Regions from separate parts of the Streptomyces sp. NPDC102259 genome, predicted to be linked through region 4. Evidence: riboswitches for the same ligand, from Rfam matches in the RefSeq annotation. Region 4 holds a riboswitch; each other region holds the start of a gene.
The links. Region 4 has a riboswitch for S-adenosylmethionine ahead of ACIRPU_RS33060 (putative leader peptide). Riboswitches for the same ligand answer to the same signal wherever they lie in the genome.
Positions count from the first base shown of each region.

Region 1: another riboswitch for S-adenosylmethionine. It lies ahead of ACIRPU_RS19155 (amino acid ABC transporter permease); the one in region 4 lies ahead of ACIRPU_RS33060 (putative leader peptide).
Region 2: another riboswitch for S-adenosylmethionine. It lies ahead of ACIRPU_RS32095 (aminotransferase class V-fold PLP-dependent enzyme); the one in region 4 lies ahead of ACIRPU_RS33060 (putative leader peptide).
Region 3: another riboswitch for S-adenosylmethionine. It lies ahead of thrC (threonine synthase); the one in region 4 lies ahead of ACIRPU_RS33060 (putative leader peptide).

Region 1 covers NZ_JBIWMA010000007.1:209,111-216,179, reverse strand. The annotation lists gene ACIRPU_RS19160 (glutathione S-transferase C-terminal domain-containing protein) at 79-975, shown strand; SAM riboswitch class IV at 1,042-1,161, shown strand; gene ACIRPU_RS19155 (amino acid ABC transporter permease) at 1,558-2,538, shown strand; gene ACIRPU_RS19150 (amino acid ABC transporter ATP-binding protein) at 2,535-3,338, shown strand; gene ACIRPU_RS19145 (ABC transporter substrate-binding protein) at 3,409-4,431, shown strand; gene ACIRPU_RS19140 (GNAT family N-acetyltransferase) at 4,542-5,291, shown strand; gene ACIRPU_RS19135 (putative leader peptide) at 5,303-5,434, shown strand; gene ACIRPU_RS19130 (LLM class flavin-dependent oxidoreductase) at 5,562-6,764, shown strand; gene ACIRPU_RS19125 (NtaA/DmoA family FMN-dependent monooxygenase) at 6,783-7,069, shown strand, end outside.
Region 2 covers NZ_JBIWMA010000018.1:4,271-11,339, reverse strand. The annotation lists gene ACIRPU_RS32105 (rhomboid family intramembrane serine protease) at 1-300, shown strand, start outside; gene ACIRPU_RS32100 (Lrp/AsnC family transcriptional regulator) at 297-578, shown strand; gene ACIRPU_RS32095 (aminotransferase class V-fold PLP-dependent enzyme) at 611-1,972, opposite strand; SAM riboswitch class IV at 2,153-2,269, opposite strand; gene trpD (anthranilate phosphoribosyltransferase) at 2,450-3,514, opposite strand; gene ACIRPU_RS32085 (cytochrome bc complex cytochrome b subunit) at 3,660-5,297, opposite strand; gene ACIRPU_RS32080 (Rieske 2Fe-2S domain-containing protein) at 5,294-6,355, opposite strand; gene ACIRPU_RS32075 (c-type cytochrome) at 6,352-7,069, opposite strand, start outside.
Region 3 covers NZ_JBIWMA010000008.1:200,057-207,125, forward strand. The annotation lists gene ACIRPU_RS20685 (cold-shock protein) at 10-216, opposite strand; gene ACIRPU_RS20690 (ubiquitin-like small modifier protein 1) at 670-945, opposite strand; gene thrC (threonine synthase) at 1,080-2,396, opposite strand; SAM riboswitch class I at 2,412-2,577, opposite strand; gene ACIRPU_RS20700 (glucosyl-3-phosphoglycerate synthase) at 2,747-3,691, shown strand; gene ACIRPU_RS20705 (trehalose-6-phosphate synthase) at 3,808-5,220, shown strand; gene otsB (trehalose-phosphatase) at 5,208-6,095, opposite strand; gene ACIRPU_RS20715 (DUF3263 domain-containing protein) at 6,123-6,371, opposite strand; gene ACIRPU_RS20720 (ABC transporter substrate-binding protein) at 6,573-7,069, opposite strand, start outside.
Region 4 covers NZ_JBIWMA010000019.1:34,837-41,905, reverse strand. The annotation lists gene ACIRPU_RS33080 (dipeptide ABC transporter ATP-binding protein) at 1-534, opposite strand, end outside; gene ACIRPU_RS33075 (ABC transporter permease) at 516-1,487, opposite strand; gene ACIRPU_RS33070 (ABC transporter permease) at 1,484-2,443, opposite strand; gene ACIRPU_RS33065 (ABC transporter substrate-binding protein) at 2,452-4,074, opposite strand; gene ACIRPU_RS33060 (putative leader peptide) at 4,278-4,394, opposite strand; SAM riboswitch class IV at 4,429-4,538, opposite strand; gene ACIRPU_RS33055 (SAM-dependent methyltransferase) at 4,694-5,509, opposite strand; gene ACIRPU_RS33050 (PP2C family protein-serine/threonine phosphatase) at 5,710-7,017, opposite strand.

The DNA.
Region 1 (7,069 bases), on a different contig from region 4:
ACGAGGTCCGCACCTCCCTCTTCGACGTCGCATCCGCCGCGCGCACGTCCCTCGTGCGTCCCGCCCCTGGGGAGAGTCATGTCCGTCACACCACTGGCCGCCCACCTGTCCGCCCGACCCGCCGCCGCCTTCCGGGGCCGGATCGGCCGGGACGCCCGCAGCGGCCACTACGCGGTGCCGCGCCGCTACCGCCTCCACCTGGCGGCGGCCGACCCCGACTGTCTACGCATCGCCGTCACCCACAGCCTCCTCGGCCTGGAAAAGGCCTGCCCGGTCACCTTCCTGCCCGCCGTCGCGGACTGCCCCGACGGAGGCCACTCCGCGCTGCGTCCGCTGTACGACGCCAGCGCGCACCGGTACACCGGACCCGCCCTCGCGCCGGTGCTCAGCGACGACTGGTCGGGGCGCATCGTCAGCAGCCACGGCCCCGACATCGCCCGCGACCTGGCCCGGCGGTTCGGCGGCGGCCGGCCCACCCTGTATCCGTGCGGCGCGGAGTCGCAGATCGAGGCCGTCGAGCGGATGTGCGCCCAGGGCATCGAGGAGGCGGCCCAGCGCGCCGGAGCGGCCGACGCCGAAGAGGCGGAGCGGGCCGCCGCCCTCGACACGCTGCTCGCCACGCTCGGGGTGCTGGAGCGCGGACTCGGCGCCCACGAGTTCCTGATCAGTGATCAGATCACCGCCTCCGACGTCGAGTTGTGGGTCGCCCTGGTCCAACTCGACACCGTGCACCGCTACCACCTCGACGCGGCCGCCGTGCACCGCATCGCCGACCATCCCGCCCTGTGGGCCTACGCCCGCCGTCTGGCCGCCCACCCGGCCTTCGGCGCCCACCTCGACCTGGACGCCATCGCCCGCCGTCACCACGCCCGTTGCCAGGGCCTGGAGGCCGCCGGCGCCGCCGTCCAGATCCTGGACTGGGAGACCCACGCGGCAGACGGATCGGCGGTCCGACCGCAGGTCAACCAGCCGTGACCCGGTCCATCCACTGGACCGCCGTTGACATACGTTCGGGCAACTGTCTTACTTACGGCCCAGAACGGTCATGAGCGTCAGCGACAAGCCCTGGCTCGCTGACCGGCAACCCTCGCTCCGCGGTGGGGTGCCCCAGGTGACGACCGGACCGACGTTTCGGTAATGACGTATCGGTAAGCGCGAGGGCCCCTCAGGGGCCGGAACAGTGACGGTGACGGACATGTACGCAGCTCATCGGACGGCGCCGCGTCGCCCCCGGGGCTGCGTACGGCCGTACCTCGACATCCTCGTCGCCAACCGCGCCGTCGACCTCCTGCGTGTGAACAGCGCACTGTGTACCGCACCGGGCCGTGCCCGCTGTCGGGGCTGAACGAACCCCTCGCACCTCAGCCCCGCCTCCGCGTTCCTGACGAACACCGCCCGAGCGGTGTGCCGTTGTCCGCCCCACCCCGGTCTCCCGTACGCATCCGTGAGCCATGCCCTGTTCGCGCCCGCCGAGCGGTTCCCGCCGCCCCGCCCCGGCGCGTCAGGCCACGCACGTCCGCCGTGACCCGGGGTGTCCGACTCCCGCCGGAGCCCCTTATGAGTGAACCCCCAGGCGCCGTGACCCTCGCCGAGGCCGCGCCCGCCATCGACGTCCCGTCAGCGAAGCCGACCGCCCAGCGCGTCCAGCCGCTGCGCAAGCCCGGCCGCTGGATCGCCACCGCCGTGGCCCTGGTCCTGGTGGCGCAGTTCACGCACGGACTGATCTCCAACCCCTTCTACCAGTGGGACCGCTTCGGCTACTGGTTCCTGCGGCCGGTGATCCTCGACGGACTGCTGATCACCCTGGAAGTGGCCGCCTACAGCGCGGTGCTGGGCCTCCTCGGCGGCATCCTGCTCGCCCTCGCCCGGCTCTCGAAGAGCCCGGTGCTGCGCGCGGTGAGCTGGACCTACGTATGGGCGCTGCGCTCCATCCCGCTGATCGTGGTGCTGCTCTTCCTCTACAACTTCAGCGCCCTGTACCAGACCCTGAGCGTGGGGGTTCCCTTCGGTCCGGCGTTCTTCCGCTTCGACGAGTCCCGGCTGGCCACCGACATGGTGATCGCCGTCATCGGCCTCAGCCTCAACGAGGCGGCCTACGCCGCCGAAGTGGTCCGCGGCGGCATCCTCTCCGTCGACCAGGGCCAGCACGAGGCGGCCGCCGCGCTCGGCCTGCCCAAGCGCTACCAGTTCTGGAAGATCGTCTTCCCGCAGGCCCTGCGGTCGATCACGCCGAACTACGTCAACCAGCTGATCGGCCTGGTCAAGTCCACCTCGCTGGTCTTCTACGTCTCGCTGCTCGACCTGTTCGGCACCGCGCAGACCATGGGGGCCACCTACCCCGGCGACATCGTGCCGCTGCTGCTGGTCGTCACCGTCTGGTACCTGATCCTGACCAGCCTCGTCTCCGTCGTCCAGTTCTACGTCGAGCGGTACTACGCCCGGGGCGCCACGCGTTCCCTGCCGCCGACGCCGTTGCAGAAACTGCGGACCGGTCTCACCGACCTGCGGGGCCGCATCCGCCAGGAGGCCGCCGTATGAGCACCGAGACCGTGCAGAGCGCCGACGCCACCGGGATCGTGCCCGCCGCCGTCGAGGTGCACGACGTGCACAAGTGGTACGGCGCCCACCGGGTGTTGGACGGGGTGAGCCTGACCGTGCGGCCCGGCGAGGTCACCGTGATCCTCGGCCCGTCCGGCTCCGGCAAGTCCACCCTGCTGCGGGTCATCAACCACCTGGAGAAGCCCGAGATCGGCTACGTCAGCATCAACGGCGAGCTGATCGGCGTGCGCCGGCACGGCGAGCGGCTGCGCGAGCTGAGCGAACGGGCCATCCTGACCCAGCGCGGCCGGATCGGCTTCGTCTTCCAGAACTTCAACCTCTTCCCGCACCTGACCGTGCTGGACAACGTCGCCGCCGCACCGGTCGCCACCGGGAGGCTCGCCAAGTCCGCCGCCCTGGAACTGGCCCGCGAACTCCTGGACCGGGTGGGCCTCGCCGACAAGGCCGCCGCCTACCCCCGGCAGCTGTCCGGCGGCCAGCAGCAGCGCGTCGCCATCGCCCGCGCCCTCGCGCTGCGCCCCGGCGTCATCCTCTTCGACGAGCCCACCTCCGCCCTCGACCCCGAGCTCGTCGGCGAGGTCCTCGCGGTCATCAAGGACCTGGCGACCAGCGGCACCACGCTCGTCATCGTCACCCACGAGGTCGGTTTCGCCCGCGAGGTCGCCGACCGGGTCGTCTTCATCGACGAAGGGAAGATCGTCGAGCAGGGCCCGCCCAGCGAGGTCCTCGACAAACCGCGGCACGAACGGACGCGGGACTTCCTCAGCAAGGTGCTCTGACACCGCGCCCCGCGCCTTCGCCCCACGACTTCCCCCCACGACACCATCACACCAGTCACAAAGGACGCCCATGTCTGCCCACTTCACCCGACGCAGCCTGATTCGCGGCATCACCGCGGCGACCGCGGTCGCCACCCTCGCCACCGGGCTCGCCGCCTGCGGTGGTGACAGCGAGGCCGCCACCACGACCGGCAGCGCCGCCGACAGCGTGACCATCGGCCGGGCGTCCAACGGCGCCGCCGAGGAGAGCGCCCTGAAGGTCTCCGAGGTCAAGTCCATCAGCGCCGAACTGCCCGACGCGCTCAGGAAGAGCGGCAAGCTGAACATCGGCATCGGCGCCCTGCCCTCCGGCTTCGCCCCGCTCGCCTACGTCGGCGACGACCAGAAGACCCTCACCGGTGCCGAGCCCGACCTCGGCCGCCTGGTGGCCGCGGTCCTCGGCCTGAAGCCGGAGACGAAGAACTTCACCTGGGAGAACCTCTTCGTCGGCATCGACAGCGGCAAGGTCGACGTCGGCTTCTCGAACATCACCGACACCGAGGAGCGCAAGAAGAAGTACGAGTTCGCCTCCTACCGCCAGGACAACCTCGGCTGGGAGGTCAAGAAGTCCAGCACGTGGAACTTCGACGGCAACTACGAGAACCTCGCCGGTCTGACCGTCACCGTCGGCTCCGGTACCAACCAGGAGAAGATCCTCCTGGAGTGGAAGAAGAAGCTGGAGTCCGAGGGCAAGAAGCTCACCGTCAAGTACTACCCGGACCGCAACGGCATCTACCTGGCGCTCGCCAGCGGCAAGATCGACGCGTACTTCGGCCCCAACCCCGGCATCGCCTACAACGTCTCCCAGACCGCGGGCAAGGCCAACGCCACCCGCAACGCGGGCACCTTCTCCGGCGCCGGCGAGACGCTCCAGGGCCTGATCGCCGCCACCGCGAAGAAGGACAGCGGCCTCGCCAAGCCGGTCGCGGACGCCATCAACTACCTGATCGAGCACGGTCAGTACGCCAAGTGGCTGGCGGCCTACAACCTCTCCAACGAGGCCGTCGCCAAGTCCGAGATCAACCCGCCCGGGCTGCCGCTGGACAACTCCTGATCGGTCGTCACCACAGCTGTGACGTACGCGGGTTGAGTGAGAAACAACAGCAACGACAGCAACACGGCAACGAAAGCAACACGGCAACGACAGGAAGGGACTCCGTCTCCGTGGCCACCTCGATCGACCTCCGCGGAGGCGGAGCTCCGACCACCACCCGCCCGCACCCCCTCGACAACGCCGTGTGGGCCGCGCTCGACGGCCCGCACGCCCACCTCGCCGACCGGGTCGGCCGCGCCGCCCGCTACCCGGCCGACGTCTACGCCTTCGCCGCCCTCGCCGACCCCGGGGACTCCGCCGCCTGGGCCGACCTGCTCACCCTCGTCGGCCCCGGAACGGCCGTACGCATCAAGCCCGTCGACCGCGTACCCGACGGCTGGGAGGTGACCGGCGGGGGAGAGGGCGTCCAACTCGCCGCCACCGAGGCGTTCCGCACCGAACCCGAACCCGAGGCCGTACGCCTCGGCCCCGACGACGTGCCGGAGATCCTCGACCTCGTCGCCCGCACCCGCCCCGGCCCCTTCCTGCGGCGGACCGTCGAGCTCGGCGCCTACCTCGGCATCCGCCACCGGGGCCGCCTGATCGCCATGGCCGGCGAGAGGCTGCGACTGCCCGGCTGGACCGAGATCAGCGCCGTCTGCACCGACCCCGACCAGCGTGGCCAGGGCCTCGCCACCCGGCTGATCCGCGCGGTCGGCGCCGGCATCCGTGAGCGCGGCGACACCCCGTTCCTGCACGCCGCCGCCGGCAACGCCCCCGCGATCCGCCTGTACGAGTCCCTCGGCTTCGCCCTGCGCCGCCGCTCGACCATCGTGTCGGTGCGCACGCCGGGAACATCCGCCGAGATCGGGGCGTTCTGAGTCATGACGAGATGTGTGGGGCGCCGTCCGGCGCCCGGAAAGAGGGAGGTGCGGACGTGACCCACATACGCCATGCCGTGCACCTCCACTCCCGGCCCCACATCGACCTCCAGCGCGTGGCCGGCGCGCTCTGTCGCTCCTGACGCTTCCCCTGCCCTGGGCCGGGGGCCCCGTTTCCCCGGGCTCGCCCCCGCCCTGTGCCCGCCCTGTGCCCGCGCAGTCCCTGCGCGCAGGCCGGCGCTCTCGTTCGGACCTCCAGGAAGGCACCTCGTGTCCCCGACCCCCTCCTCCCCGTTGCATCTCGCCGTCGCTCTGGACGGCACCGGCTGGCACCCCGCCTCCTGGCGCGAGCCCGTCGCCCGACCCCGTGAGCTGTTCACCGCCGGATACTGGGCCGACCTGGTCGCCGAGGCCGAGCGCGGACTGCTCGACTTCGTGACGATCGAGGACGGCCTCGGCCCGCAGTCCTCCCACTTCCTCGACCCCGACGACCGCACCGACCAGGTGCGCGGCCGGCTCGACGCCGTGCTCGTCGCCTCCCGCGTCGCTCCGCTCACCCACCACATAGGTCTGGTGCCGACCGTGGTGGCCACGCACACCGAGCCGTTCCACCTCTCCAAGGCGATCGCCACCCTCGACTACGTGAGCGGCGGCCGCGCCGGCCTGCGCGTCCAGATCACCGCCCGTCCCACCGAGGCCGCCCACTTCGGCCGCCGCACGATCCCCCGGATCGAGGCCTACGACGCCCCGGCCACCCAGGAGCTGGTGACCGACCTGTTCGACGAGGCCGCCGACTACGTCGAGGTCGTGCGCCGCCTCTGGGACAGCTGGGAGGACGACGCGGAGATCCGGGACGTGGCGACGGGCCGTTTCGTCGACCGCGACAAACTCCACTACATCGACTTCGAGGGCCGCCACTTCAGCGTCAAGGGGCCCTCCATCACCCCGCGCCCGCCGCAGGGCCAGCCCCTGGTCAGCGCCCTCGCCCATGACACGGTCCCCTACCGCCTGGTGGCCCGCGCCACCGACGTCGGGTACGTCACCCCGCACGACACCGACCAGGCCCGGGCGATCGTCGCCGAGATCCGCGCCGAACAGGAGCGGGCAGGGCGGGCCGCCGAGCCGCTGCACGTCTTCGCGGACCTGGTGGTCTTCCTCGACGACGACCCGGCCGAGGCCGCCGCCCGGCGCGACCGCCTCGACGCCCTCGCCGGCGAGGAGTACCGCAGCGACGCCCGCATATTCGCCGGCTCGCCCGCCCAACTAGCCGACCTGCTCCAGGACTTCCAGGCGGCCGGACTGACCGGGTTCCGGCTGCGCCCCGCCGTCGTCGGCCACGACCTCCCCGCCGTCACCCGGGGACTCGTCCCCGAACTCCAGCGCCGCGGCGCCTTCCGCCAGGCCTACGAGGCCGACACCCTGCGCGGGCTGCTGGGCCTGCCCCGCCCCGCCAACCGCTACGCCGCCGTCTGAGCGGGAGGGAGACCCACCATGAGCAAGCCCCAGAAGCAGATCCATCTCGCCGCGCACTTCCCCGGCGTCAACAACACCACCGTATGGAGCGACCCGCGGGCCGGCAGCCATATCGAGTTCAGCTCCTTCGCCCACTTCGCGCGGACCGCCGAACGCGCCAAGTTCGACTTCCTCTTCCTCGCCGAGGGACTGCGCCTGCGTGAACAGGGCGGCGAGATCTACGACCTGGACGTGGTCGGCCGCCCCGACACCTTCACGATCCTCGCCGCGCTCGCCGCCGTCACCGAGCGCCTCGGCCTGACCGG
Region 2 (7,069 bases), on a different contig from region 4:
CGGGTGACCAGCCTCCTGCCGTTCCTGTTCTTTCTGCCGCTGCGCTTCCCCGCGTGGGTCGTGCTGCCCTTCTGGGCGGCCCTGCAGTGGGTGGCGGCGGGGCAGGCCGCCCAGGGGCCGGGGGTGGCCTATCTGGCGCACCTGGTGGGCTTCGGCCTGGGGCTCCTCTACGCGTGGGCCCGTTTCGGAATCGGGCGAGGCCCGAAGGGCGGCCCCGGAAGGGCGGCGGCGGGATTCGGGCGGGCGGCTAGAGTGAAGCCCGCCCCAGCTCCGGCTCCCGAGGGAGAGAACCAGCCGTGATCACCGCGATCGTCCTCATCAAGACCAGCGTGGACCGGATTCCCGAGATCGCGGAACGGATCGCTTCGCTGGACTCCGTCAGCGAGGTCTTCTCCGTCACCGGGACGTACGACCTGATCGCCATGGTGCGGGTCAAGGAGCACGAGGACCTGGCGGAGGTCATCCCGGGCAGCATCAGCAAGATCCCCGGGGTGGAGGGCACGGACACGCACGTCGCCTTCCGCACCTACTCGCAGCACGACCTGGAGGCGGCGTTCGCGATCGGGCTGGACTCCTGACCCGCTGAACACCGCCTCCGGCGGACCGTCGCTCACACGGCGGGCACGCAGCGGCCGCCCTCCGTCCGGTACTGCCACTGCGCGCCCTCGCTGACCAGCTCGCGCACCGCGTTCACGAAGCGCTCCACGTGCTCGTCCGGGGTTCCCGCGCCGAAGCTCACCCGGATCGCGTTGAGGGACTTCTCGCCGGGAGCCGCCTCGGGCGCGCCGCACTCGCCCTGGGTCTGGGGGTCACTGCCCAGCAGGGTGCGGACCAGGGGGTGGGCGCAGAAAAGGCCGTCGCGGACGCCGATGCCGTACTCGGCGGAGAGGGCGGCGGCGAAGTGGGAGCTGTTCCAGCCCTCGACGACGAAGGAGATCACGCCGACCCGCGGGGCGTCGTCGCCGAACAGGGAGAGCACCCTCACCTGCGGGACCTCGGCCAGACCGGCCCGCACCTTCGCGATCAGGTACTCCTCCCGGGCGACCAGGCTGTCGAAGCCCGCCTCGGTGAGGGCCTTGCACGCCGAGGCGATGGAGTAGGCGCCGATCACGTTCGGGGAGCCGGCCTCGTGGCGGGCCGCGCTCTCGTGCCACTCCACGTCCACTCCCCCGTCCTCGCGCCGCGTGACCTTGCGGCTGGCGCCGCCGCCCGCGAGGTACGGGTCGGCCGCCACCAGCCAGTCGGCGCGACCGGCCAGCACACCGGAGCCGAAGGGCGCGTACAGCTTGTGCCCGGAGAAGGCCACCCAGTCGACGTCGAGCTCCCGCACGGAGACCGGGTGGTGCGGGGCCAGCTGGGCCGCGTCCAGGACGATCCGGGCGCCGTGCTCGTGCGCGGCGGTCGCCAGCTCGCGTACCGGCCACAGCTCGCCGGTGACGTTCGAGGCGCCGGTGACGCAGACCAGGGCCGGGCCGTGGGGGTCACGCTCGGCGAGGGCCCGCTCCAGCGTCTCGACGGCCTGGCGCGGAGTGCGCGGGGCGTTGAGGTAGGTGACCCGGGCGTCCTTCCAGGGCAGCAGCGAGGCATGGTGCTCGGTCTCGAAGACGAAGACCTGGCAGTCGGCGGGGAGGGCCCGGGCCAGCAGGTTCAGGGAGTCCGTCGTCGAGCGGGTGAAGACGAGCTGGTCGTCGGGACGGCAGTCCAGGAACTCGGTCACCGTCCTGCGGGCGTTCTCGAAGAGGTCCGTGGACAGCTGCGAGAGGTAGCCGGCGCCGCGGTGGACGCTGCCGTAGTACGGGGCGTAGGCCGCCACGTCGTCCCAGACGCGCTGGAGGGCGGGGGCGCTGGCCGCGTAGTCGAGCGCCGCGTAGGTGACCTCGCCGCCCGTCACGAGCGGGACCGTGATATCCCGTCCCAGAACGGGCAGCTGCGCACAAACGGTACGGGCGGCGGCAGCGGTGGAGACAGACATGGCGAACTCCCGTGAGAGGCAAGGGGGAACCACCGTGCGAGCGGACATGGCTCGAGCACGGAGGAAGGTGAAAGGGGTATGCGGAGGCGGGGCTCTACGCCCTATCGCATTCGCTTGCTCACGGAAGACTCCCTCGAACGACCAGGACCCCTGGCGGTGCTCACTCAGAAGAGTGCGAGGGGTCCGCGCTTGCCGTAGACCTCGCTGCCTACGGCCTGGTCTTCACCCGGGGCACCCCGCCACGGACGGAGGGTTGCCGGACAGTCGGCCGGGGCCTCATGACTGTCACTCATGACCTGATACAGGAACGTACGTGAGGTGATCGCCGCCCCGCAACCCGTGTCCGGATCGCGGGACGGCCCGGGGCGGAGCCCCGAAGGGGCGCGGGGCTCATGTGCGGCTCCGCCGCGTGGGCGCGAGCGGCCACGACGGCGCCGCGGACGACCGAGGGCCCTCGCGGCACCGCCGGCGGAGCGCCTAGGCGTTGCTGGCGGCCACCCAGCGCTCCAGGGCCCGCTTGGCCGCGCCCGAGTCGATCGACTCCGCCGCCCTGTCCATCCCGGCCCGCAGCTGCTCCGCGAGGGTCCCGGCGCCCGGCTCGAGCGCCACGAGCGCAGCCGCCGAGTTCAGCAGCACGGCTTCCCGCACGGGGCCCGTCTCGCCCTCCAGGAGGCGGCGGGCGACCTCCGCGTTGTACGACGGGTCCCCTCCCCGCAGGGCCTCGACCGGGACCAGCTCCAGCCCGACGTCACGCGGGTCGAACGTCTCCTCGGCGACCTTGCCGTCGCGGACCACCCACACATGGGAGGTGGCCGTCGTGGTCAGCTCGTCGAGGCCGTCGTCCCCCCGGAAGACCAGGGACGAGTTGCCGCGCTCGGCGAAGACGCCCGCGACCACCGGCGCCATGCGCGGGTCGGCGACCCCGACCGCCTGCGCCCGCACCCTGGCCGGGTTGGTCAGCGGGCCGAGCACGTTGAACACCGTGCGGATGCCCAACTGGCCGCGCGCCGCGCCCACATGACGCAGCGCCGGGTGGAACTTGATCGCGAAGCAGAAGGTGATCCCGGCCTCCTGGGCCACCTCCGCCACCCGCCGCGGGGTCAGTTCCAGGTTGACGCCGAGCTTCTCCAGGACGTCCGAGGCGCCGGACGCGGAGGACGCGGCCCGGTTGCCGTGCTTGACGACCGTGGCACCCGAACCGGCCACGACGATCGCCGACATCGTGGAGATGTTGACCGTCTTCGCGCCGTCGCCGCCCGTGCCGACGATGTCGACGGTCGGGCCGGGCACCTCGATCAGGTTGGCGTGCTCGTACATCGCCCGGACGAGCCCGTTGATCTCCGCGACGGTCTCGCCCTTGGCCCGCAGCGCCACCACGAACCCGGCGATCTGCGCGTCGGTCGCCTCGCCGCGCATGATCCGGTCCAGCGCCCAGAACGTGGCGTCGGCGTCCTGGTCACGGCCGTACAGCAGACCGTTCAGCACCTCGGGCCAGGAACGGCCCGCCGCGGTGTCGCCTCCAGCGGGGGTCACAGCGCTCATAGCCGCTCCTGCGTGTGTCGTCGTATGCCGTGGTGCGCCTCGTCACAAGGTGCCACCCCACCCTATCCAGCCCGTGGGCACGGCAAAGGGCCCCGTCCGAAGACCGGACGGGGCCCATTCCTGCGGCGTGGCGACGCCTCAGCGATCAGTGGTGGCCGTGGCCGCTCGTGATCTCCTTGTATTCCTCCACGGTGGGCTTCGGAATCTGCTGATCCTCGCCGAAGTACGCTCCGCTGATCTTGGCGCGGAGCTTCTCCTTGCTCTTCACCTTGCGCTCGACACCGTTCTCGTCGACGGCGGCGCCGATCGCGGCCGGCTCGTACTGCTCGTGCGACGTGAGGGTGTGCAGCTGCTCCTGGCTGAGCGGCTCGTGGATCTCGATGAACTCACCGTGCGGCAGGCGCTTGATGGTGCCGGTCTCCCGACCGTGCAGCACCTTGTCCCGGTCCCGGCGCTGGAGGCCGAGGCAGATCCGCTTGGTGAAGACGTACGCGATGACCGGTCCGACGAAGAAGAAGATCCGGACGAACCAGGTGATCGAGTTGATCGACAGGTGGAGGTGCGTGGCCCACAGGTCGTTGCCACCGCCGACCAGCGTGATCATGTACATCGTGACCCAGGCGACGCCCAGGGCCGTACGCGTCGGCGCGTTGCGCGGGCGGTCCAGGATGTGGTGCTCGCGCTTGTCGCCGGTGACCCAGGCCTCGATGAAGGGGTACAGCGCCAGCGCCGCGAGGACGACACCGAAGAGGACCAGCGGGATGAACACGCCCAGGACGAGCGTGTGACCCCAGAGGTTGATCTCCCAGCCCGGCATGAAGCGGATCAGGCCCTCGGCGAAGCCCATGTACCAGTCGGGCTGGGCGCCCGTGGACACCTGGTCCGGACGGTAGGGGCCCATGGCCCAGATCGGGTTGATCTGCGCGATGCCGGCGATGACCGCGATCACACCGAAGACCAGGAAGAAGAAGCCTCCGGCCTTGGCCATGTACACCGGCAGCAGCGGCATGCCGACGACGTTCTTGTTGCTCTTTCCGGGGCCCGCGAACTGCGTGTGCTTGTGGTAGAAGACCAGGATCAGGTGGCCGACCACCAGGCCGAGCATGATGCCCGGCAGCAGCAGGATGTGGATCGAGTAGAACCGCGCCACGAAGTCGTGACCCGGGAACTCCCCGCCGAACAGGAACATCGAGATGTACGTGCCGACGATCGGCATCGACAGGATCGCGCCCTGGGTGAAGCGGACACCGGTGCCGGACAGCAGGTCGTCCGGGAGCGAGTAACCGGTGAAACCGGTGAACATGCCCAGGACGAACAGCAGGAAGCCGAACAGCCAGTTGACCTCACGCGGCTTGCGGAACGCGCCCGTGAAGAACACCCGCATCATGTGCACGAACATGCCGGCGAGGAAGATCAGCGCCGCCCAGTGGTGGATCTGCCGGATGAGCAGACCGCCGCGCACGTCGAAGGAGATGTGCAGGGTCGAGCTGAACGCCTCGGACATCAGCTGTCCCTGGAGCGGGACGTAGCTGCCGTGGTACTCCACCTCGGTCATCGACGGGTGGAAGAACAGCGTCAGGTACACACCCGTGAGGATGATGATGATGAAGCTGTAGAGGCAGATCTCACCCAGCATGAACGACCAGTGGTCGGGGAAGATCTTGCGCATGTTGGCCTTGGCGAGGGAGTAGATCCCCAGCCGGCCGTCGGCCCAGTCGGCGATCCGCTCGCCGGCCGGAGCCTTCCCGCGCTCGCGGGCGTCTGTGGTCTCGTTCGTGCTCATCCGCGCTCCCAGAAAGCAGGACCGACGGGCTCTTCGAAGTCGCCGAGCGCCTCGAGATAGCCCTCGTCGTTCACACCGATGCGCAGCTGCGGCAGGGCGTGGCCGGCGGGACCGAAGATCACTCGGGCTCCGTCGGAGAGGTCGAAGGTGGACTGGTGGCAGGGGCACAGCACATGGTGCGTCTGCTGCTCGTACAGCGAGATCGGGCAACCGACGTGGGTGCAGATCTTCGAGTACGCCACGATGCCCTGGTAGGACCAGTCGAGTTCCTGCTTGTCCTTGATGTTGTCCGGCTGGAGCCGGACGATCATCAGGGCCGCCTTGGCGATCTCGTTCTGGAACTCCTCGTCGTGCTCCTCCAGGCCCTCGGGCTTGGCGAAGGTGAGCGAGCCGACGGCGACGTCCGAGGGACGCAGCGGCTCGTTCGTGTTCATGTTGACGAGCAGCTTGCCCTTGGCCCACAGCGTGTGACGCAGCTTGTCCTCGGGCAGCGGGCCGAGGTCGCGCAGCAGCACGACACCGGACAGCGGCACCAGGGCGAGCGCGCCGAACATCGTGTTGCGGATCAGCTTGCGACGGCCGAGCGCGGACTCCTGGGCGCCCTGCTTGAAGTCCGCGTGGACCTTCGCACGCACCTCGGGGGGCGCGGCGATCGCGTGCCGCTCGTCGGCGACCTCCACGTCGGACATCAGGGTGCGGGCCCAGTGGACCGCGCCGGCGCCGATGGTGAACAGCGCCGTGCCCAGCGTCAGACCCAGCGCGAAGTTCAGCGCGCTGAGGTGGCCGATCGGGAACACGAAGATCGACTTGTCGGCGGGGATCGCCACGTACGCGGCGATGAAGCCGACCGTGGCGAGCATCGACAGCGTGAACAGGAAGGCGACCGCACGCTCGGACCGCTGGGCGGCCCGCTCGTCGATGTCCTGGATGCGGTGCTCGTGGGGCGGCAGCCCCGGGTCCGCGAACGGGTTCTGCTCGTCCGCGACGCCTACGGCGCTGCCGTGTGCGTGGCCCTGCTCAGCGGGCAGGTTCTCTTCTGGAGTGTCTTGGCTACTCATGACTTCTTGGCCTTTGCGGTCCGAGCGGCGACCCAGACGGCGACCGCGATCAGGGCACCGAGACCGAAGATCCAGGCGAAAAGTCCCTCACTGACCGGCCCGAGGCCGCCCAGTTCCAGACCACCGGGGTTGTTCGTATCGTCGCTGTTGACCGCGTGCAGGTACGCGATGATGTCCTTCTTGTTCTGCTCCGACAGGGTGGTGTCGGGGAAGGAAGGCATGTTCTGCGGGCCGGTCTGCATGGCCTCGTAGATGTGCTTCGGGTCCACGTCCTCGAGGGTCGGAGCGAACTTGCCCTTGGTGAGGGCGCCGCCCTTGCCGGTGAAGTTGTGGCACTGCGCGCAGTTGGTGCGGAACAGCTCGCCACCCTTGGCGATGTCCGCGCCTTCCGGGCCGTACTCGGCGTCGGTCGGGACGGAGGGGCCGGCGCCCAGGGAGGAGATGAACGCGGCGAGCTGGTCGATCTCGGCCTGCGTGTAGATGACCTTCTTCTTCGGCACCTGAGCGCCCTGGGAGGTCGCCGCGGGCATACGCCCGGTGCCGACCTGGAAGTCGACGGCCGCGGCGCCCACGCCGACCAGGCTCGGGCCGTCGGAGGTCCCCTGACCGCCGGTGCCGTGGCAGCTGGCGCAGCCAACGGCGTAGAGCTTCTTGCCCTCGTCGATGGCGAGGGACTGGGCGGTGTCGTCTGCCTGCGCCTTGCTCGCGGGCGCG
Region 3 (7,069 bases), on a different contig from region 4:
GCGCGTGCTTCAGCCGGTCGCGAGCCGGACCATGTCCGCCTGCGGCCCCTTCTGGCCAGCCGAGATCTCGAAATCGACCCGCTGCCCCTCTTCCAGGGTGCGGTAGCCGTCCATCTGAATCGCGCTGTAGTGGACGAAAACATCCGCACCACCGTCGACCGCGATGAAGCCGTACCCCTTCTCCGCGTTGAACCATTTGACGGTGCCCTGAGCCATGCCTAACTCCCCTATTACTGGCCCTTGCACGGACCCACACTTCGCGGATCCGGGTCAGACCTCACCCCCCGGTTGGCTTGGGGGCGTGCGCCGGAACGCGTCGACCGCGGCCGAATGTATCTGTCCAACTGCCCTCTGCAACAGGTCACTTGGACGAGAATTCCGGACGGGCGGGATCCGTAATGTGGCGAGAATTCGCCTGAATTGAGGGCAAGTCGGGCCCTACATAAGCCGCAAAAGCCACGAAAGAGGCGCACACATTGGCTGCTTCTTGTCGGGCGCGGGGCAGAAATCAAAGGCTCCGGATCCGGTGATCCGGACCGGCTTCCCCAACTGTACCGCGCTCAACCACACTGAATTGCCCCCTCCGCTTCTATCGCGGAGAGGGCAATTCGATGAACGCTCGGTAATCGATGTTACCGACGGTTACTACCAGTGGGTACTGACCGTCGGTCAGCCGCCGGCCACGGCCGGGATGATGGAGACGCCGGCGCCGTCCGGGGTGGCCGTCTCCAGACCCTGCTCGAAGCGGACGTCGTCGTCGTTCACGTACACGTTGACGAACCGGCGCAGCTTGCCCTGGTCGTCCAGGACCCGGGCGGCGATACCGGTGTGGTTCTTCTCCAGGTCGGCGATGACCTCACCGAGGGTCGCCCCCTCGGCCTTCACCTCGGCCTGCCCGCCCGTGTAGGTGCGCAGGATGGTGGGGATGCGGACGTTGACGCTCATGTCTGGTGATCTCCGGTCGGGTAGACGGCCTCAGGGGCGCGGGGCCGTGCGGATCGTGCGGCTGCCGCCGCGTGGGCGCGACCGGCCCACACCGGCCCGCAGCACACATACGGTCTTACAGCGGAGCGCCCCGCTCATGACGCGAGGCCGGCCTCGCGGAAGGAGTCGAGGTTCGGACGGATGGTCGCGGTCAGCCCGGTGCCGGCCACCGCGTCCAGGGTCTTCAGTCCGTCACCCGTATTGAGGACGACGGTCGTCCCGGTCGGGTCGAGAAGACCGTTCTCGATCAGCTTGCGCGTCACACCCACCGTCACCCCACCGGCGGTCTCCGCGAAGATCCCCTCGGTCCGCGCCAGCAGCTTGATCGCGTCGACGATCTGCTCGTCGTTCACGTCCTCCACCGCGCCACCGGTGCGCCGCGCGATGTCGAGGACGTACGGACCGTCAGCCGGGTTGCCGATGGCCAGCGACTTGGCGATGGTGTTCGGCTTCTGGGGGCGGACCACGTCGTGCCCGGCCTTGTAGGCGACGGACACCGGGGAGCAGCCCTCGGCCTGCGCGCCGAAGATCTTGTACGGCCTGTCCTCGACCAGCCCGAGCTTGATCAGCTCCTGGAGGCCCTTGTCGATCTTCGTCAGCTGCGAGCCGGAGGCGATCGGCACGACCAGCTGGTCCGGCAGCCGCCAGCCGAGCTGCTCGCAGATCTCGTACGCCAGCGTCTTGGAACCCTCGGCGTAGTACGGCCGCAGGTTGACGTTGACGAAGCCCCAGCCCTCGCCCGCCGAGTCGCCGATGAGCTCGGAGCAGAAGCGGTTGACGTCGTCGTAGTTGCCCTCGATGCCGACGAGTTCGCCGCCGTAGATCGCGGCCATGACGACCTTGCCCTGCTCCAGGTCGTGCGGGATGAACACACAGGACCGGAAGCCCGCCCGGGCGGCGGCGGCGCCGACGGCACCGGCCAGGTTGCCCGTGGAGGAGCAGGAGAGCGTGGTGAAGCCGAACGCGCGGGCGGCCTCGATGGCCTGGGCGACGACGCGGTCCTTGAAGGAGTGCGTCGGGTTGCCGGAGTCGTCCTTGACGAAGAGCTTGCCGGCGTCGACGCCCAGCTCGCGGGCGAGGTTGTCGGCCTGGACGAGCTTGGTCCAACCGGGGTTGATGTTGGGCTTGTCGGCCACGTCCGCCGGGACGGGCAGCAGCGGCGCGTAGCGCCAGATGTTCGCGGGTCCCGCCTCGATGCGCTTGCGGAGCTCCTCCGTGTCGTAGGAGGAGAAGTCATACGCGATCTCGAGCGGGCCGAAACACTCTTCGCAGGCGAAGACCGGGCCGAGGGGCACGCGGTGACCGCACTCGCGGCAGTTCAACGCCGCGGCCGGACCGAGGTCGACGGCAGAGGACGTCGTAGAGTCGGTGGTGCTTGCAACAGTCGTGCTTGCAACAGTCTGCGCAGCCATGTGAGGCGAGGCCCTTCCTCATCTTCCTCACGACGCATTTCGCCGTGAGACGGATTTGGCACCTTCCCGAGCCGGGAGCCTCGCGGAGCGATCACCGCATGGAGCGGTGAGCGTCACGAGACCGGCTGGAGGGTTGCCGGGGCTTCATCGGGCCGTATCCCTCTGCCCCTCTGGATGAGCGGTATGAAGTTGTGGACGGGGGCGACCTCGGACATGCGATGGTCATCCGCGTTGTTCAAGACTGTAACCGAAGGCCAGGACAGTTGAGATAGTCGTCCGAACCGCGAGATGGATCACACGGTCACCTCCTGTGCACCCGGTGTGATCACGACAGTGAGGAGCCGCAGACTGTGCTTCAAGAAACTGAGCGCTGGCTGGCCACCCGCTCCTGGGCCGTGACCGATCGTCCGCTCCACAGGATCATGGCCGCGAAACGCGCCACGAACCAGTCGGTGTCCGTCGTCCTTCCCGCGCTGAACGAGGAGGAGACGGTCGGCGACATCGTCGCGATCATCCGTCACGACCTCATGCACCAGGTCCCGCTCGTCGACGAGATCGTGGTCGTCGACTCGGGATCGACCGACCGTACGTCCGAGGTGGCCGCGGCGGCCGGCGCGCGGGTCGTCCACCGGGACGACATCCTGCCGCGCATACCGGCCGTGCCCGGCAAGGGCGAGGTCCTGTGGCGCTCCCTGCTGGTCACCACCGGGGACATCGTCTGCTTCATCGACGCCGATCTGAGGGAGTTCTCCTCCGACTTCGTCTCGGGGATCGTCGGCCCGCTGCTCACCGACCCCGGGGTGGACCTGGTCAAGGGCATGTACGACCGTCCGCTGGGCGGCGCGGCCGGCCAGGGCGGGAGGGTCACCGAGCTCATGGCCCGCCCGCTGCTCAACATGCACTGGCCGCAGCTGGCCGGGTTCGTGCAGCCGCTCGGCGGGGAGTACGCGGCCCGCCGCAGTCTGCTGGAGCAGCTGCCGTTCCCCGTCGGCTACGGCGTGGAACTGGGCATGCTGGTCGACGCCCTGCACCTGGTGGGCCTCGACGCCCTGGCCCAGGTCGACATCGGCGTGCGCAAGCACCGTCACCAGGACGGCCAGGCGCTGGGCCGGATGGCGGCGGCCATCTACCGCACCGCCCAGCTCCGGCTGGCCCGCGGGCATCTGATCCGCCCGTCCCTCACCCAGTTCGAACGGAGCACGGACGGCTTCGAGCCGCGCACCTACTCCGTGGACACCGAGGAAAGGCCGCCGATGGCGGAGATCGCGGAGTACGCGACCCGCAAGGTCGCGTGACCGCAGGACGGGCCGTATACGGCATGCCGCCGACAGCGGCGACACGGCCGGACACGGCCCGTCCACACAGCGCGACCGTACGTTTGAGCGTTTCCCGACCGGGCTAGGTTGGGCGTATGGCTTCCACGCACGACACTGCCGCTCCGGCCGCCGAGGTGCTGGTCGCGTCCAACCGCGGCCCCGTCTCCTACGAGGTGCGCGAGGACGGCTCGCTGCACGCGAAACGCGGCGGCGGCGGGCTGGTCTCCGGCCTGTCGGCCATCGGGCCCGACGCGGGCGCCCTGTGGGTGTGCTCGGCGCTCACCGACGGCGACCGGGAGGCGGTCCGGCGCGGGGTCGGCGAGGAGGGCGTGCGCATGCTGGCCGTCCCGGCCGACGTGCACGCGGACGCCTACAACGGCATCGCGAACTCGGTCCTCTGGTTCATCCACCACCTGCTCTACCAGACGCCGCTGGAGCCCGCCTTCGACGCGGAGTTCCGCCGCCAGTGGGCGTCGTACGAGACGTACAACCGGGCGTTCGCCGAGGCGCTGGCCGAGGAGGCGGCGGACGGCGCGGCCGTCCTCGTCCAGGACTACCACCTGTGTCTGGTGCCGGGGATGCTGCGCGAGCTGCGCCCCGACCTGCGCATCGGCCACTTCTCGCACACGCCGTGGGCGCCGGTGGACTACTTCGCGCTGCTGCCGGGGGACATCCGCGAGCAGTTGCTGCACGGCATGCTCGGCGCGGACCGTCTGGGCTTCCTCACCCGGCGCTGGGCGGACGCGTTCACCGCGTGCTGTACGGAGTTCGTCGGCGGCCCCGGCAGGACGCGGATCGGCGTGCACGGGCTCGGCGCGGACGCGGACTTCCTGCGGGAGCGCTCGCACCGGCCGGACGTCGACGAGCGGATGGCGGCCCTCCGGGCGGAGATCGGCGAGGGCCGCAAGACGATCGTCCGCGTCGACCGCACCGAGCTGTCCAAGAACATCGTGCGCGGGCTCCTGGCCTACCGGCAGCTGCTCGACGACCACCCGGAGTGGCGCGAACAGGTCGTCCACGTGGCCTTCGCCTACCCCTCCCGCCAGGACCTCGCCGTCTACCGCGACTACACGGCCGAGGTGCGGCGCCTGGCCGAGGAGATCAACGACCGGTACGGCACGCCCGGCTGGACCCCGGTCCTGCTGAACCTCAAGGACGACTTCGCCCGCTCCCTGGCCGCCTACCGACTGGCCGACGTGGCCCTGGTGAACCCGATCCGCGACGGCATGAACCTGGTCGCCAAGGAGGTCCCGGTCGTCTCCGACGAGGGCTGCGCGCTGGTCCTGTCCCGGGAGGCCGGGGCCTACTGGGAACTGGGCGAGGACGCGATCACGGTGAACCCGTACGACGTCCTGGAGACCGCCCGCGCCCTGCACGAGGGGCTGACCATGAAGCCGGAGGAGCGGGCCGAGCGCACGAAGCGGCTGTCCGCGGCGGCGACCGCGCTTCCCCCGGCCCAGTGGTTCCTGGACCAGCTGAACGCCCTGCGGGAGATTCAGCCGAGCTGAGCGGCCAGCTCCCGCAGCAGCCGTACGACGCCGGCGGGGCCATCGACGACGAGGTCCGCGCGCTCGGCCAGTTCGCCGACCTCGGTGCTGCCGCTGCACACCAGCAGTCCGGGGAAGCCGTCCGAGCGGAGCTTCTCGACGGCGGCGAAGGCGGGCAGGTCGCCGAGGTCGTCACCGGCGTAGAGGACGGACCGCGCGCCGGTCTCGCGGATGTGCTCCAGCAGGGCGACGCCCTTGTCCATGCCCGGCGGGCGCAGCTCCAGGACCATCCGGCCGGGTTCGACGATCAGGCCGTGCCGGGTGGCCAGGTCGGTGAGCGGGGCCCGCAGGGCTTCGAAGGCGGCCCGGGGGTCGGCGGCGCGGCGGGTGTGGACGGCGACGGCCCGGCCGCCCTTCTCCTCGACCGAGACCCCGGTGACCGAGACACCCGACCGGTCCCCGGCGGCGGCCAGGACCCGCGGGAGTTCGGCGCGGACGGCGGCCACTCCGGGGTGCGGGGCGGGGGCGCTGAGGGCGCCGGTGCGGGCGTCCCAGCGTTCGGCGCCGTAGTGGCCGAGGACGGAGAGGTGCTCCAGTCCCTCGGCCCCGGCGAACCCGCCGTGCCGTACGGCGACCTCGGCGGGCCGGCCCGTGATGACGGCCACGGCGGCGACCTTCGGCGCGAGGGCCGTGAGCGCGGGGACGGCGTCGGGGTGCGCCCGGGCGTCCTCCGGGTTCTCGACGATCGGGGCGAGAGTGCCGTCGAAGTCGAGCGCGACGAGGGTGGTGGAGGGCCGGCCGACGATCGCGTCGAGTGCGGCGCGGCCCGCCCGGGTGACCGGAACGGGGAGAGAGAGGGGCTCGGGTTCCGTGGAGTGCGTCTCGTGGGTGCCCATACGGCGACGATAGCCAACGCGCGCCGGCTACTGACGCTCCCCCCGCCTGGCCTCCCGCACTCTGCGCAGTCTGTTCACCGTGACCGGGTCGTGGGCCAGGGCGCGCGGGTCGTCCAGGAGGGCGTTGAGGAGTTGGTAGTAGCGGACCGGGGACAGGTCCAGTTCCTCGCGTATCGCCCGTTCCTTCGCGCCGGGGCCGGAGAACCCGCGCCGCTCCAGGGCGAGGATGTCCCGCTCCCCCGCCCCCAGCTCGTCCGCTTCCGTTCGCCGCTCCATGCCCGCACGGTAGCGCCCGCCACCGACAGCGGCTCAGCGACCCGGCTCAGCGGGCCGGTTCAGCGGCCCGGTTCAGCGGCCCGGTTCAGCCGGCCCGCTGAGCGGCCCGGTTCAGCGTCTCGGCTGAGCAGCCCGGCCCAGCACCCGGCCCAGCGGAACCGGCTCAGCAGCCCGGCTCAGCGGGCCACCCGGTGGCCCCGGTCAGCCGTCGGAGCCGACGTCCAGCGTCGCGGCCGTGGTCTGGAGCCCGCCCAGCACGTCGGCCGGGCTGCCGTTCGCGGTCACGGCCTGGCCGATCCGCTTCTTGATCTCCGCGCTGACCTTCGCCCAGGAGGTCCGTCCGACGGGGTAGGTCTCGGAGAGCGCGAGCTGGTCGAGGAACGGCTTGAGGTCGGCGTCCTCCTTGGCCGCGCTCATGACCTGGGAGGCCGAGTTGGTGACCGGCAACAGGTCGTACTCGCGGGAGAAGTCCAGCACGTTCTTCTCGCTGTAGACGTAGTCGAGGAAGTCGCCGACCTGCTCGGCGTGCCCGTTCTGCTTGAAGGCGGTCATCCAGTCGGCGACGCCCATGGAGACCTTGGTCGGGCCGGCGACGCCGGGCATCGGCACCATGCCGAACTTCACGCCCTTGCTCTCGGCCGCCTTCATCAGCGAGGGGTGCCCGTTGAGCATGCCCACGTCGCCGGCGGCGAACGCGG
Region 4 (7,069 bases):
CAGTCCCGCCTGGTCCAGGATCGCGATCGCGGCCGACGGAGCGGTGCGGCGGGTCGCCAGCCCGTGGATGCGCAGCACCTCGGCGACCTGCTCGCCGATGCGTTTGACGGGGTTGAGCGACACCGTCGGGTCCTGCGGCACCAGACCGATCTGTGCGCCGCGTACGGTACGCAGTTCGCGTTCCGACAGCGCGGTGAGGTCGTGCCGGCCGAAGCGGACGGTACCGGCGTCGATACCGCCGTTGGCCGCCAGCAGCCGGGTGATCGCGTGCGCGGTCGTGCTCTTCCCGGAACCCGACTCGCCGACCACCGCGGTGACCTGCCCCGGCCATACGTCGAGGTCCACGCCCCGCACCGCGCGCACGGTGCCGCCACGGGTGCGGTACGACACGGACAGGCCTCGCACCTCCAGCAGCGCGGGCTCATCCGCCGAAGCCGCGTCGGTCGCGGCCTCGTGGGTCACGGTCTCTTCCGTCACGGGTACGTCCGTCTCGGGTTCGTTCGTCGTGGGGCCGGTCATCGCTGTCGGGACCATTCGCCGTCCAGCGCCCGCGCGATGCGGTTGGTGGCGAGGCCCGTCGCCGCGATCGCCAGTCCGGGCAGCGCGGTGAGCCACCAGGCGTTGGCCAGGTAGTTGCGCCCGTCGGAGATCAACGTGCCCCATTCCGGCGCCGGTGGGGGCGCCCCGTAGCCGAGGAAGCTGAGCGAGGACACGGCGAGGATGGCGGCGCCGAACTCGAGGGTGGCGAGCACGATCACCGGGCCCGCCGCGTTGGGCAGGACGTGACGGCCGAGCACCGAGTACCAGCGGGCTCCGCAGGAGCGCGACGCCTCGACGAAGACCGCCTGCCGCACCCGCAGCACCTCCGCGCGGGTCACCCGGGCGAAGCCGGCCACGCTGGCGATGCCGACCGCGACGGCCACCTTCACCGTTCCGTAGCCCAGCGCGGTGACCAGGGCCAGGGACAGGAACAGCGACGGGATCGACAGCAGTACGTCGACGAAGCGCATCAGCACGTCCTCGACCCAGCGGCCCACGAACCCGGCGACCAGGCCGATGAGGCCGCCGACCACGAACGCGAACCCCACCGCGATCAGGGTCGCCTTCAGCGACAGCTGGGCACCGTGCACCACCCGGGAGAACACGTCACGGCCCAGTTCGTCGGTGCCGAACCAGTGCCCGCCGCCGGGGCTCCGGAAGTTCTCCGCGGGCACCCCGTGCAGCGGGTCCTGCGAGGTGAACAGTCCTGGCCAGAACGCGGCCAGCACCACCAGCACCAGCACCAGGACCGAGGCCAGCAGGCCGGGCCTGCGCAGCAGGAACCGCAGGAACAGCGGGAACCGTCGTGGCCCGGCTTCGCGCCCGGAGCTCACGGGGCCCGGGTCGGCGCCGGGATCCACCGGCAGGGCCAGGCCGGCCGCGGCTCCGGCGGCTTCCACCGCTCCCGGCGTTCCGGCGGTGACATCGTCGGCAAGTGTCCGGCTCATGCGGGACGCACCTTCCTGCTCGCCGCCACCACGATCCGCGGGTCGAGCAGCGGGTAGACGAGATCGACGATCAGATTGGCCGCCACGAAGATCAGCGCCCCGAACACCACGACCCCCTGGACCAGCGGGATGTCCTGCACGGTGACCGCGGCTGCGGTCACCCGGCCCAGACCGTCGCGGGAGAACACCGTCTCGACGACGACCGAACCGGCGATCAGCTGACCGGCCAGCAGTCCGACGACCGTCAAGGCCGGCAGCGAGGCGTTGCGCAGCGCGTGCCGCAGATGGATGCGCAGCCGGCCGGCGCCCTTGGCCCGGGCGGTCTCCACATAGGCCTGGTCCAGCGCCGTGAGCAGGCTCTTGGCCAGCACCTGCGCCACCAGGGCGCCGGTGGGGATCGCCAGCGTCACCGCGGGCAGCACCAGGCCCCGCGGCCCGTCGTTGCCGAACGCGGGAAACAGCCTCGTGCGGAAGGAGAACAGCTCGACGAGCACCAGCCCGACCCAGAACGTCGGCACCGACACCCCCAGCGGCGGCAACGACAGCAACAGCTGCCGCAACCACCGCTGGGTGGTGTAGGTCGCCAGGACCGCCAGACCGCCGCCGAGGACCACCGCGAGCAGCAGCGCCGCCCCGGTCAGCTGGAGGGTTTGCGGTAGCGCGTCGGCCAGCGTCGAGGTCACCGGTCGGCCGGTGGACACCGAGTCGCCGAAGTCGCCGCGCACCGCCCTGCCGAGATAGTCGGCGTACTGCGCGAGAATCGGCTTGTCGAAGCCGTACTCGTGCCGCAGCGCGGCGAGTTGGGCCGGATCCACCTGCCCGGTGTCCGCTCCCGCGCCGGCCATCGCCGAGACGGGGTCACCGGGCAGGTAGTCCAGCACGAGGAAGGACACCGTGTAGGCCGCCCACAGCACTCCGAGGGCCTGCGCGAGACGCTTGACCACATAGAGACGCATACCGGCCGCTACCCGATCCAGGTGTCGTGCAGCTGGATCCGGCTGGAGGCCTCGAAGTCGAGGTCGTGCACCTTCTTCGCCACGCCCAGCTGGGTCTGCAGCTCCACCACGGGTACGACGTAGGCGTTCCGCACGATCAACTGCTGTGCCTGGGTGACGAGTTGCTTGCGCTTCGCCGCGTCGGTCGTCGCGGCCTGCTGGGTCAGCGCGGAGTCCAGCGGAGTGGCCGGCAGGTGGTAGAAGTTGGCCAGCTGGGTGGAGTACGAGCTGCGCAGGATGTCCGGGTCGGCACGGGTCACGTTGCCCCACACCGCGTCGAAGTCGCCGGACTGGAGGGTGGGGGAGAACTGGGCGATCTGTAGCTGCTTGAGCGCCACCTCGACACCGACGGCCTTGAGCTGCTGCTGGATCAGCTCCAGCGCGGGCTGGTTGGTGGCCGCGTTGGCGAACCACTTGACGGTCAGGCTCAGCTTCTTGCCGTCCTTGACCCGGACGCCGTCGCTGCCCGCCTTCCAGCCGGCCGAGTCCAGCAGGGACTTCGCCTTGGCGGCGTCGAAGGCCAGGTCGGAGCCGAGGTCGGTGTAGTCCGGTGTGGTGTGCGCCAGGATGCTGGTCGCCGGCTCGGTGCCGGTCGGGAAGACGGCGTCGACGATCTGCTGCCGGTCGATGGCGAACAGGACGGCCTGGCGTACCTTGGCGTCCTTGAAGAGCGGCCGGGAGTTGTTGAGCCCCAGGTTGAACGCCACGCCTGGGTTGGCCCGTTGCTGGAGGTTCACCGCGCCGCCCTCGAGCGCCGCCTCGTTGGCCCTGCCGACGCTGCCGATCGCGTCCACCTGGCCGGACTGGAGGCTGCCGGTGCGCACGCCCGCCTCGGGCACCACCTTGAACACCACCTTGTCCAGGTACGCCTCGCCCTGCTTGGTCCACAGCGAGGAACCCCAGGCGTATTCGGCGCGCTTGGTCAGGGTGATCGACTGGTTCTGCACATAGCCGTCCAGCACGAACGGCCCGGATCCGACCACTCCCTTGCTGCACTTCTCCTGCGGGGTCCTGCGCACGCTCGCCGACGACTCGATCCCCAGCGAGTGGGTGGCCGTGGCCTGGAGGAACTGCGCGTTGGGCAGCTTGAACCTGACCCGCACCGTGAGCGCGTCCACTGCGGTGGTGCTCTCCACACCGCTCAGGTATCCCTGGGCGAGAGTGCCGAGGGCGCCCAGCTTCGGCACCGCGTCGAAGTTGTCCTTGACCACCTGCGCGGTCAGCGGCGTCCCGTCGCTGAAGGTGACACCCGATCTCAGGTGGAACGTGAACGTCGTGGTGTCCGAGCTGATGTCCCAGCTCTTCGCGAGCCACGGCACGATCTTGCCGGTCTTGGGGTCCTGGTCGGTCAGCGAGTCCACGACCTGGCGCAGTGAGTAGATGGTGTCGTTGCTGCCCACCTGCTGCGGATCCACGCAGCCGGCGTCGGAACCCACCGCGAAGGTCAGGGTGCCACCGGACTTCGGGCGACCGCCCTCGCCGCTCGAACTGCCGCTGCCGCTCGACGAGCAGGCGGTGAGCAGAAGGCTGCCGGTCACGAGTGCGGCGAGCGCCGCCCACCGGGGGGTACGGGAATCCGGATGCGCTGTCACGGGATGGTTCTCCTACTCCAAGGTCACCGCGCACAGGCCGGTGCGGAATGAGGCCATGGCGATGCGCGGAGGGTGCCGCCCCGCGCGGGGCGGCACTGCTCAGAACTGTTCAGGGGGAGGGGACGCCGACGACGTGTCGAGGCCGAGGGCGATGACGGCGTGACCGCGCTGTGGCGAGGGTCAGCCTGCGAGGTGGGGCGTGATCAGCCCTGACACAGACAGCTGGCGGAACGCCGCAGGTCGATGTGGCGGCGGCGCGAGAATCCGGAGAACAGCGCCGCGGTCGCGATCGAGGCACTCAGGTTGCCGCTGTGCCGCACGCTGGTCCTCCCCGTCTCAGGCCCCTGAACCGGGGCCACGCGCTTGCGGGGTCGGTGATCCCGCCGGGCTTTCACCTGGAGCACCCCACCGCGGAGGAGGGTTGCCGGTCAGCTAGCCAGGGCTTGACGCTGACACTCAATGCCGGGGTCGATCTTACGGAGTACTGACATTATCCGTCAATATCGGTAGGAGAGTTGAACGAGTTGAACGGCTCCGCCGCACCGGCCGTGACGGCGGGTGCGGCGGAGTGTCATCGGCGCCGGCCGTCCGTCCGGTGCGGCGGAGCCGGTGTGGACGGCTACGGCTTGCGGGCGAGGCCGCCGTGCTCGGCGATGACGTCCGGGGCGGGGGAGGTCGCCTCCGGGCGCCACAGGGGGACCGGGACGACCCCGGGCTCCAGGAGCTCCAGGCCGTCGAAGTACGCCGTGATCTCGTCGACGGAGCGCAGGTTGTACGGGACGGCGCCGCTTTCGTTGTAGGCGTCCTGGGCCGCTTCGAAGACCGGGTCGATGCCCCGCGAGCCGTCGTTGATGGAGAGATGGCTGCCGGAGGGCAGGGCCGCCATCAGAGTGGTCACGATGGAGCGGGCCTGGTCGTAGTCGGCGACGTGGCCCAGGATGTTGCTGAGGATGAGCGCGGTGGGACGGCTGAGGTCCAGTGTCTCGGCGGCGCTCGCCAGGATGCGCTCCGGGTCCAGCACGTCGGCGTCGACATAGGAGGTCGCGCCCTCCGCGGTGGAGTAGAGGAGGGCGCGGGCGTGGGCCAGGACCAGCGGGTCGTTGTCCACGTAGACGATCCGGGTCTCCGGGGCGAGACGCTGGGCGACCTCATGGGTGTTCTCGGCCGTCGGCAGGCCGGTGCCGACGTCCAGGAACTGCCGGATGCCCGCCTCGGCGACCAGGTAGGTGATGTTGCGGCGCAGGAACGCGCGGCTGCTGCGGGCGATGGTGACGATGCCGGGGAAGACGGCGGTGTAGGCGTCGCCGGCCTCCTCGTCGACGGGGTAGTTGTCCTTCCCGCCCAGCCAGTAGTTCCAGATACGGGCCGAGTGCGGCACCGAGGTGTCGATCTTCTGAGGTGCCGCTGAACCGGGCGTGGTCACATGGTCGGTCATGAGGGGCGTCCGTCTTTCGGCCGAGGCGTGGGCAGTTCGAGCCACAACTTACGTCCCAACGACCCCGGCACGTACACCCGTTCACATTTTCGGTCGGTTCGAACAGTGTCCGCACAGGGAAATCCCGGTTCACGTCCCCTCGGAGGCCATGACGGACTGAGCGGGCGCGGGCACCCGGCACGTCGGCCGGTCCCGGCGACTCAGCACCCGGCAGGGGTCAGTTCGGCCAGCAGCAGGGTGCGGTCGTCGGCTCCGGCCGCGCCGGAAGGAGCGTGCAGGAGCCGACGGCACAGGGACGGCAGCGCGTCCTGCTCGTCGCCGTCCGCGGGCTCGGCGGCGGCCGCCGCGTCCACGGTGCGCGCGAGGCGGGTGATCTCCTGGTCGATGTCGGCGTCGCGGGACTCGACCAGACCGTCGCTGTAGAGCACCAGCAGGGCCGGATCCGGCACGCTCAGCACGGTCTCCTCGTAGCTGCCCGCCCCGAGCCCCAGGGGCAGGCCCGCCCCGGTCAGCCGGACCGGGGCGGTACGGCCGTCCGGGCCGCGCAGCAACGGGGGAGGGTGGCCCGCCCCCACCAGGGTGCAGGTGCGCCGCCGGGCATCCCACTCGGCGTATATGCAGGTCGCGAAGGAGACGCCGGGGGAGTCCCCGGCGAGTGCGTCGAGCCGGCCGATGAGGTCGGCCGCGGGGATGTCGAGCGCCGCCAGGGTGCGGACGGCGGTGCGCAGCTGGATCATCGCGACGGCGGACTCCGGACCGTGCCCCATGGCGTCCCCGACGATCAGACTGACCCGGTCACCCGGCCGCTTCAGCACGTCGAACCAGTCACCGCCGACGAGGTTGCCCTGCCCGGCCGGCAGACAGCCGTGCGCGGTGCGGCAGCCGCCGAACTCCTGGGCCGTGCCGGGCGGCAGACTGTTGCGGATCGCCAGGGAGGTTCGCCGCTCGCGCTCGTAGCGGCGCGCGTTGTCGAGGGCCACGGCGGCCCGCGCGGCCAGTGCCTCCACCGCGGCCACGTCGGCCGGGCCGAACGGCGCACGGCCCGGTCCTCGCGTGCACGTGACGAAGCCGATCGGCAGGTCCCGCAGCCGCAGCGGCACGACCAGGAAGGCCGCCACGCTCAGCAGGTCACCGACGCGGGCCTCGCCGTCGCCGGAGGCGATGAGCCGCTCGGAGGTGTGCGGGTCCACCGCGTCGAGCACCTGCGCCTGCCCGGCGGCGAGCGCGCGGGCGTACGGCGTGTCCTGGGGGAAGGCGATCACCTCGCCGACCGGCAGCACGCCCTCCCAGTCCTCCCGAGCGCCGGGCCCGACGCGCAGCGCCATCCGGCGCGCCTCGATCCTGGGCGCGTCCACGCCGACGTGCGCGTTCTCCTCGACGCGCCACCGCTCCAGCAGGTAGACGGAGGCCGCGTCGCAGAATCCGGGGGTCAGCGCGTGCACGACATGGCTGCCGGTCATCAGCAGATCGAGTTCCGAGCCGATGACGTCGGCGGCGGGGGAGAACACCGACCGACGGGGCGAGGGCAGGGCGGCGGAGACGTCGTCGGTGCGGCTGCGC